DNA from 3 places in the Mucilaginibacter angelicae genome. Region 3 is predicted to be linked to each of the others. Evidence: riboswitches for the same ligand, from Rfam matches in the RefSeq annotation. Region 3 holds a riboswitch; each other region holds the start of a gene.
What was found. A riboswitch is a leader RNA that binds a small molecule or an ion and turns the genes downstream of it on or off. The one in region 3 is predicted to bind S-adenosylmethionine.
Positions count from the first base shown of each region.

Region 1: linked by a shared signal. The riboswitch ahead of metH (methionine synthase) and the one ahead of ACFFGT_RS01580 (TlpA disulfide reductase family protein) in region 3 are both predicted to bind S-adenosylmethionine.
Region 2: linked by a shared signal. The riboswitch ahead of ACFFGT_RS21980 (O-acetylhomoserine aminocarboxypropyltransferase/cysteine synthase family protein) and the one ahead of ACFFGT_RS01580 (TlpA disulfide reductase family protein) in region 3 are both predicted to bind S-adenosylmethionine.

Region 1 is NZ_JBHLTS010000079.1:349,959-353,125, reverse strand. It holds gene ACFFGT_RS31290 (hypothetical protein) at 1-24, shown strand, start outside; gene ACFFGT_RS31285 (Bax inhibitor-1/YccA family protein) at 223-951, shown strand; SAM riboswitch class I at 1,086-1,196, shown strand; gene metH (methionine synthase) at 1,375-3,167, shown strand, end outside.
Region 2 is NZ_JBHLTS010000069.1:5,049-8,215, reverse strand. It holds gene ACFFGT_RS21985 (homoserine O-acetyltransferase family protein) at 1-408, opposite strand, end outside; gene ACFFGT_RS21980 (O-acetylhomoserine aminocarboxypropyltransferase/cysteine synthase family protein) at 499-1,818, opposite strand; SAM riboswitch class I at 2,068-2,178, opposite strand; gene ACFFGT_RS21975 (hypothetical protein) at 2,359-3,167, shown strand, end outside.
Region 3 is NZ_JBHLTS010000004.1:314,235-317,401, forward strand. It holds gene ACFFGT_RS01575 (SusC/RagA family TonB-linked outer membrane protein) at 1-1,009, opposite strand, end outside; gene ACFFGT_RS01580 (TlpA disulfide reductase family protein) at 1,386-1,955, opposite strand; SAM riboswitch class I at 2,074-2,184, opposite strand; gene ACFFGT_RS01585 (glycoside hydrolase family 32 protein) at 2,462-3,167, opposite strand, start outside.

The sequences.
Region 1 (3,167 bases), on a different contig from region 3:
CAGTTGATGAGGAGGCTGAATTAGGTTGTTTCAATAAGTCATTCTCACCACGTCATTGCGAGGCACGAAGCAATCCCCGATTAGCAGAGAAGCTTTGCAAGTCCCTCTGTAAAGTTCGCGATTGCTTCGTACCTCGCAATGACATGGCGGAGAAGCGGGCACATATTCTTCACTTTACATTCACTTTTTATTCATAAATTCGTACTATAATTTTAACAAAAAATGGAAATTAAAGATTCTAAATTCAAATACGATAATATAATTGAGGTTGAGGATATTTCGGCCACAATGTCGCGCAGGTTTCTTGCTGGCGTTTTCAGCTGGATGTTCCTTGCACTTGGCGTTTCGGCTGTAACAGTGTACCTGTTCCTGAACATGGGTTTAATAAACTTAGTTGTTGGCCCAACAGGTTATACAGGTTTCGGCTTGTTCGCCATCTTTTCGCCATTGGCTTTTTCACTGGTAATGCAGTTTGGGTACAACCGGATTTCGTACCCTATACTGGTTTTACTTTTTGTTGCTTACGCAACCCTTATAGGCATTAGCTTAAGTGTGATCTTTTTAATTTATACAGCGGCTTCAATACTCGGTGTATTCATTACAGCATCCGTAACTTTTGGTATAATGGCTATAGCAGGCTATACCACGCAAATGGATTTAACCCGGTTCGGTTCTATCCTCTACATTTTATTCATAGGCATTTTTGTAGCTTCATTAGCTAACTTCTTTATGCACAGCGAGCAAATGAGTTATATCATCAGCTATATAGGTATAGCAGTATTTACCGGTTTAACGGCATACTACATGCAAATGCTTAAACGTATTGGCGCAGGTATTGAATATGGTGATGCAAGTTCTAAAAAACTGGCTTTGATAGGCGCCTTAGCACTTTATATTACGCTAATCAACCTATTTTTCATGATCCTCCGTTTATTCGGCAGAAGAAGATAATCTCATCAAGAAATTAAATCAGAAAGCTGCCTTTGAAAAAGGGCAGCTTTTTTTGTTTAACAATGTGGCTTAGCTATGATATACAGGGTACGTTATACACTTGCAAATGACAACTTTATTGCGCAACTTTGCACTGCTTATGGAGAAAGACGGAGGGATTAGACCCTGCGATGTCTTAGCAACCTGTGCTTCACAAGGTGCTACATTCTACTCAGCAGCCAAATGGCCCCTGAGACAGATAAGCGAAAGTCATAACAACACCCGACTTTTCGAGATAAGCCATCTTTTAGTTTGCAGTTTTAAGTTAGCAGTTTGCAGTATTGGGTTTTTATTTAAACCATTGTAGTAAATGTACATTGCCTAACTGCCCACCGCAAACTGATAGCTGCAAACTGCAACACTGGCAACGGCCAACCGGAAAAAATGGACATTAGAAAAGAATTACAGAAACGCATCCTGGTGATTGATGGAGCGATGGGTACCATGATACAACGGTACCAGCTTACCGAGAAGGATTTTCGTGGCGAGCGTTTTCGCGATCATCATAGCGACCTGCAGGGCAATAACGACCTGCTCAACATCACACGCCCTGATATTATCAAGGCCATCCATGCCGAATACCTGGAGGCCGGTGCCGATATCATCGAAACCAACACCTTCAGCACGCAGGTAATTTCCCTTGCCGATTACCACCTGGAAGAGCTGGCCTATGAACTAAGCTACGAAGGCGCCCGCATTGCCCGCGAAGTGGCCGACGAATATACCTTGCGTAACCCTGCTAAACCACGTTTTGTTGCCGGTGCCGTAGGGCCAACAAACCGTACTGCTTCCTTATCACCTGATGTTAATGACCCAGGATACCGCGCAGTTACGTTTGATGATCTCGCCGATGCCTACTATGATCAGGTTCGTGGTTTGGTTGATGGTGGTTCACATTTATTACTGGTTGAAACCATTTTTGATACGCTGAATGCCAAGGCTGCCCTTTTCGCCATAAAACGTTATGAGCTGGAATGCAAAGCTGCCGGTAAGGATTTCCCTGCTTTCAGGGATAGCGGCGGCATCATGATCTCGGGTACTATTACCGATGCTTCGGGCCGTACGCTTTCGGGCCAAACGGTTGAGGCTTTCTGGAATTCGATAAGCCATGCTAACCTGCTTTCGGTAGGTTTAAATTGTGCTTTAGGCGCAAGGGAAATGCGCCCCCACCTTGCCGAGCTCTCTGAAAAAGCAGGTGTATTTATCTCTGCCTATCCAAATGCAGGCTTACCTAATGAGTTTGGCCAGTATGACGAAACCCCGCATGAAACCGCCCACCAGGTTGATGATTTTATCAAAGCCGGGCTGGTTAACATTGTTGGCGGTTGCTGCGGTACTACACCAGAGCATATTAAGTGTATTGCTGATAAAGCTGCCAAATACCCGCCCCGCCTTATCCCGGAAATTGAACCGGATATGCGCCTGAGCGGTTTGGAATCTGTTACTATAAAGCCCGAAAGTATTTTTGTGAACGTGGGTGAGCGTACCAATATTACTGGTTCGCCTAAATTTTCCAAACTCATCCTTGCCGAAGATTATGAGGCCGCGCTCAGTGTTGCCCTGCAACAGGTAGAAGGCGGCGCGCAGGTCATCGATATCAATATGGATGAGGGTATGATCGATTCGGAAGCGGTGATGGTGAAATTCCTGAACCTGGTTGCTTCTGAGCCCGATATTGCCAAGCTGCCGATCATGATCGACTCATCCAAATGGACGGTGATTGAGGCCGGTTTGAAATGTGTACAGGGTAAAGGCATCGTAAACTCCATTTCCCTGAAAGAGGGCGAAGAAAAGTTTAAAGAACAAGCCGCCAAGATCCTGAGCTATGGTGCTGCAACTGTAGTAATGGCCTTTGACGAAACCGGCCAGGCCGATTCACTGGAACGCCGCATTGAGATCTGTAAAAGATCATATGATATATTGGTGAATGAAGTGGGTTTCCCGCCGCAGGACATCATTTTTGACCCTAACATCCTTACCGTTGCCACCGGTTTGGAAGAGCATAACAACTATGCGGTCGACTTTATTGAAGCCACCCGCTGGATCAAGCAAAACCTGCCCCACGCCAAAGTAAGCGGCGGGGTGAGTAATATTTCGTTCTCGTTCAGGGGTAATAATACCGTGCGCGAGGCTATGCACTCGGCTTTCCTGTACCACGCCATTAAAGCCGGCATGGA
Region 2 (3,167 bases), on a different contig from region 3:
AAGGGAGCCGCCGATTAATATATTAATATTACTTATCTGTAAATGATCGGCAAGTAATTGATGCGCTTTAACCATATCCCTTGTTGTAAACTGGGGATAGGCAAGATAGTACGGCTGACCGGTAACCGGGTTAATACTCAGCGGACTCGTAGTGCCGTAAGGCGAACCCAAAATATTGGCGCAAACTATAAAATGCTCTTCGGGGTTAAAGAAAAAGCCGGTGCCCACGAGGCCTTTCCACCAGTCAAGCACATCGCTGTTGGCGGTAAGCGCATGGCAAACCCAAACAACATTATTTTTTTCCTTATTTAACCTGCCGTATGTATGAAAGCCTATCTCTAAACCCTCAAGCTGCCGGCCCGATTCAAATTCAAAAGTATCAGTGTATTTAAATATCTCTGCGTTCATTCTTTTATTTGTTATTCCGGGGGCAACCGGGGTGTCCGGCTGCTGCCCGTAATAACGTTTACTATATCACTTAAAAAAAACTATACATTGTTAAACTAACTCACCCTCACTTTGCTTAATTTTTGCAAAAGCCTGTTCAAAATCGGCTTTGATATCATCAATATGCTCAATACCCACAGCTACGCGCAATGATGCAGGCTTAACACCGGCTGATAATTGTTCCTCATCAGATAATTGCTGGTGCGTTGTTGCCGATGGTTGAATGATCAGTGTTTTTGCATCGCCCACATTGGCTAAATGGCTCACCAGTTTCAGGTTGTTGATCACCTGGCTGGCCTGCTCTTTATCACCTTTGATCTCGAATGACAGTACACCGCCAAATCCATTCTTTAAATATTTTTTAGCAAGATCATGATATGGCGATGATTCCAGTCCGGGATAATTTACGCTTGCCACTTGCGGATGCTGCTCAAGCCATTTGGCTAATTGCAAAGCATTATCAACATGGCGCTGCACACGCAATGAAAGCGTTTCCAATCCTTGGATATTCAACCATGAATTAAACGGTGATTGCGACGGGCCAAAATCCCTTAAACCCTCAACACGGGCACGAATAATGAACTGGATATTCCCAAACGGGCCGCCAATGCCAAACACATCATTAAATACCAGTCCGTGATAACCCTCAGATGGTTCGGTAAACTGCGGGAATTTACCATTGCCCCAGTTATAGTTACCGGCATCAATAATAGCACCGCCAATACTGGTACCATGCCCGCCAATCCATTTGGTAGTTGATTCCACAACCACGTTGGCGCCATGCTCAATAGGGCGGAAGAGGTAGCCACCTGCACCGAAGGTATTATCAACAATTAATGGCAGATCGTGCCTTTTAGCAACTTCGCTTATCTTTTCAAAATCGGCAATGGTAAAACCTGGATTACCGATGGTTTCCAGGAAGATAGCTTTTGTTTTATCATCAATAAGCGCTTCAATGCTTGCTGCTGTATCATCTTTAGCAAAACGCACATCGATGCCCAAACGTTTAAAGGCTACTTTAAACTGGTTATAAGTGCCGCCGTACAGGAAAGGGGAGGTAACAAAGTTATCGCCCACCTGTAGTATATTATTTAGTGCTATAAATTGTGATGCCTGGCCCGATGCTGTTGCCAGTGCTGCCACGCCACCCTCTAAAGCTGCGATGCGTTTTTCAAACACATCGGTAGTAGGGTTCATGATACGGGTATAAATATTGCCAAATTCCTTCAGCGCAAACAGGTTGGCGCCATGCTCGGCACTGTTAAATACGTATGAAGTAGTTTGATAAATGGGCACTGCGCGTGAACCTGTTGTTGGATCAACTTCCTGGCCGGCATGTAGTTGTAGGGTTTCAAATTTTAAGGCAGACATAGTTGTAATTTTTTAATGTGTTTAATTTAGATTTTGAATGTTAAGATGGATTTTGGCAAACCGGTTTGAAATAACCGGCTTAACATCACACGCGCTTTTTCAGAGAAATGAAAACAGGGGTGTGCTAAGCATCAACAGCAGCAACACATACAAATACAGCCAATAGGGGAGCCAATATATTGTACGTTACCGTTTGAGGTGTAAAAAGTGTTGCGTTGCGTAAATTTAATTAAACTTTTCATGGTTATAAATTTATATTCCCCGGTGTTATTTGCCGGGACAGGAATTGGCACCTTCTTCAACATTGAAGGGTTGCCAGCGGGTCATTGAGCCTGATCTCTCGCCGCTTCTTTATAAATCAAAACCCGAACTATGTGCGGAGGATTGATCGATCTTGGTATTGCTACCAAATAATGTTCCAAATATAAGGCGTTATATGGTAATGTACCAAATTTTATTTCAAAAGGTGTTTTTTTAATGCAAGTGAAAACTTTTATACCTTTAACCAATGCTTTATAATATCCTTGATACCCCTTCCTTATGCAAGAAAATACACTTCAGAAATCAGTTGTAATTATTTTACTCCTGTTCATTTTTTTTACAAATGGTTTTGCTCAAACAAATGATCCAACTTCTTTCAAAAAAATCATTGTAAATAATATTTGCCTCTGTCAAACCAAAATTCCTGATTTAAAGAAATCTGATGCAAATTTGGTGGATACCATAGTCGAAGAGATGGATCTGGCTGTCAATTGCTTTGGACAGGATTCAAGGTTTATTGCCGGCAAAGGCTATTCAACCCCCAAGCATCCGGGAATGATCTTTCAACAAGATCAGAAATCAGATCTTGTTAGCAAAATCAGATTAACCAGACAGTTTGCCGGGAAATTACCTGATGGGAAATTTATCGATCTTAGCAATCTGTCACTTAATGAGCTATTCAAATTGTATCCTGAATTTAAAGATAAATGGAATTCAAGAGGCTGTTCAAATTACTGGAGCTTTTCAAACGATACAATAGCTTTTTACGTCAGGATAGATTCGACTAAAAAACCACAGTTCCCGATAGATAAAGCTTATTACATGGATAAACCCATTGAAGCGGCAGACCTTACACTCTCCTGTTATGGAGTACAAAAGGAAGATGCTAATCAACAAATAGTTGAGGAACCGGAAAACAATGAACCAGTATATTTTATTGACAGCGTACGGGTTACAGGAGACGATTTAAAAAAGTTTAACCCTAATGATGTTGCCACAGTGTCTGTTTACAAGGACGCAAGTGCTATAATAAAGTATGGCCGTGAAGCAAAATATGGATTGATTTATGTGGAAACCAAAAAATTTGA
Region 3 (3,167 bases):
CTGTTTTGAAAAAGTCTTTTACGTTATCGGGATGGGCAACGAAAGGAACAGCTTGCCCGTTTGAATAAAACTGCGGGATCAGTGAACCATCCAATGCAGGGCCCCAGCTTTCGTCAACACCGTCGTTAACGCCGCCGCCCTTACCATCTACGTAGCTGAATTTGCCATTTGAGCCCTGACCATATTGGTTTTGATAATTGGGTAATACCTGCACGTTTGAAAAACTGGTATTGGAGTTTATGGTAACACCTAATCCTTTTGCACCTTTACCTGTTTTAGTCCTGATGAGGATAACGCCAGCCGCTGCGCGTGAACCATAAAGCGCAGCCGCGTTTGGCCCTTTCAATACACTTACCGATTCAATATCTTCTGAGTTAAGATCAGAAATAGCATTTGAAAAATCCCTTGAACCATTGTTTCCTAAAAACTGGCTGTTATCAACAATAACTCCATCAACCACAAACAAAGGTTGGTTATTGCCTGATATGGAGGTTTCACCACGGATGACGATGCGCGACGAACCCATATCGCCCTGGCTGTTGGTAACCTGTACACCGGCAATTTTACCTGCCAGCGCGTTTACAAAGTTAGTTTCCTTGGCTTCAGAGATATCTTTTGATTTTAAACCCTGCACAGCGTAACCCAATGATTTTTTATCTTTTGAAATATTAAGTGCCGTTATAACCACCTCATTCAATGAATTGGGCGCTTCAACCAGTACTACGTTTAAAGTTGATGTACTTTGCGTAACCGGGATCTCCTGGGTTGTAAAACCGATGTAGCTTACCCTGAGCACATCATTGGCATTAGCAGTGATGGTAAACCTGCCATCAACATTGGTTTGCGCGCCGGTGGTTTTACCTTTAACCGATACACTAACACCGGGCAGCGGCAACCCATCTGACTTGGCGGTTACCACACCGCTTATTTTAACGGATTGCGCCGCAACCGTTTGGACGAGAATAAAAGGCAATACAATTGCCAGTAATAGCTTGTAAATTTTTAACATGATAATTAATAATTGTGATTAATTTTTAATGCCGATACAGATAAACAAAGCATGGCAATGGCCTTAGCAGGCATACAATGCCCGGCTCATAAACCTGTTTTAACTGTAAAGAATTGATTAGGGGATGATATTATTAACGCCGTAGCAAACTGCAGCAAGCCCGTGCATTAGTACCATACATACTGTAAGGAATTAGCAGCAACAACGCATGCTTTGCATACTTGGATAGAAGAATTTGGCCGTGAGCTGGTTCAATGAAACTAAAGCATTGTTGTGTAAGGGGGTAGTTTTTGTTTTCATAAAAACGGGTATTAAATAAGTGCAGATAGATTTTTTTAACTGATGACAGCAAACAGGGTTGCCATCAATTGTTTTTTTAGTTTATAGATGCTGTTTTATTGTTCACCAAAGCATCAACGGCTTTTAACATGGATGCAAATTCCTGTTTATCATATAAACGGGTGAGGTAAACAATTTTTCCATCACGGTCGATAACTACATTGCGGGTAACGCCGCTCTTTTTGTTGGCAAACCGGCCAAAAATATCAGCACCGGGATCAAGTGCCAGCGGATAGCTGATATTCATATCATGATGGAAACCTTTTACTTTTTCAAGCGGCTCATCGCGGTCAACGCCAATTAAAACCAGGCCTTTATCTTTATATGCCTGCCAGATGTCTTTTTCCAGATGCGGCATTTCTTCGCGGCATACGCTACACCAGCTTGCGGTAAACTGCAGGATAACCACTTTACCGCGCAATTGCTTTAATGATGTTTTGGTACCATCGGTTAATACCAGCTCAAAATCTGCAGGGGCAAGGTCACCCGTTTTCACAATGTAACCGCGGTCGCCCGCGGCAGGATCAGCAACCTTTGTTGTTTGCGCAGCAGCAAGCAATGTTGTTATGGAAAGCGAGCAGGTAATAAGTAAATGTTTAATGTTCATTGCTATACATGTTAACCGTTATATCAGATCGGTGATACTTCAATATTTTTTAGCAAGGAAAACGAGGAGAGAAAAGAATATATACATTACCGGGCACTAAGCCGGGCAATAGTGTATTATATTATCTTTTCTACCCAATGGGCAGACAGGAATTAGCACCTTTATAACAATGGGCTTACAGGTTGCTAAGACATCACAGGGCCTTTCCCTCAGTCTTTCTTGATAATTAAAATATTCAAAGAGCCGTTTTGACAATGCAAATATATATAAATTCTACTAAAACCATAGACATTATATAATTATTGCAATAAAATGAATTAAGCATCATAAAAATTGTATCTCTACGTGCAAGTTCAAGCGTCCACGCTTGAATTAAAGAGAAATTGAGGGTCCTCGCTCGCGGTTATCATCGTATAGTAAGCGTGGACGCCTGAACCTGCAAAAACAAAAAAGCGCCCCTATTCATTATGGGGCGCTTTCATTCATAAAATTCAGTAACTGTGTTTTTATTTTTCCCAGATTGATTTTAACGCGGTTTGTTGCAGGCCGATGCCTTTGGTTGTAATACGATCAAAGGGTTTATTAGGGAAAAAGATAGCTGTCATGGTAGTAAGTCCACCGTCGGCAAAAAGTTCAACTGATGTACCATCAATTACCAGTGTAAGATCTGAGGTTTTTGTTCTCGCATACCTTGGAGCAACAAAGCGGCCTTTAAAATCTTTTTGAAAATCAACCTTGCCCGCTTTCGTTCTGTCGATATAATATTGATTTGCTTTTTTATCATAGCCGATCAATAGCTCTTCGCCAAGATCATTTGATAGGGTTATCGTATAATCATCAAGCGATTCTGTAATCTTTTTTAACACACTTTGCGCAGACAGTTTTGCAGTTGCAGCAGTTTGAGGGGCCAAGGAAATAATTTTTAACTCGCCAACAGGAACCGACGCAAGTAACAATTCGCCATTCACTTTTTTCAACGACAAAACGCGCGGGATGGTCATGGCATTACGCCATTTTTCGGTTGGCACCTGGTTGGCATATTCCCAGTTGCTCATCCAGCCTAAAAATATTTTGCGCGGACCTGTATTGCCCCATATTATGCCAGCGTACTCATCCGGACCATAATCGAGCCAGCGGGTTTTAGTATCAACCGGGGTAAATTTACTGCCGTTAAACTGCCCGACAAAATACTGGGTTGCCGAGCCCCCGTTT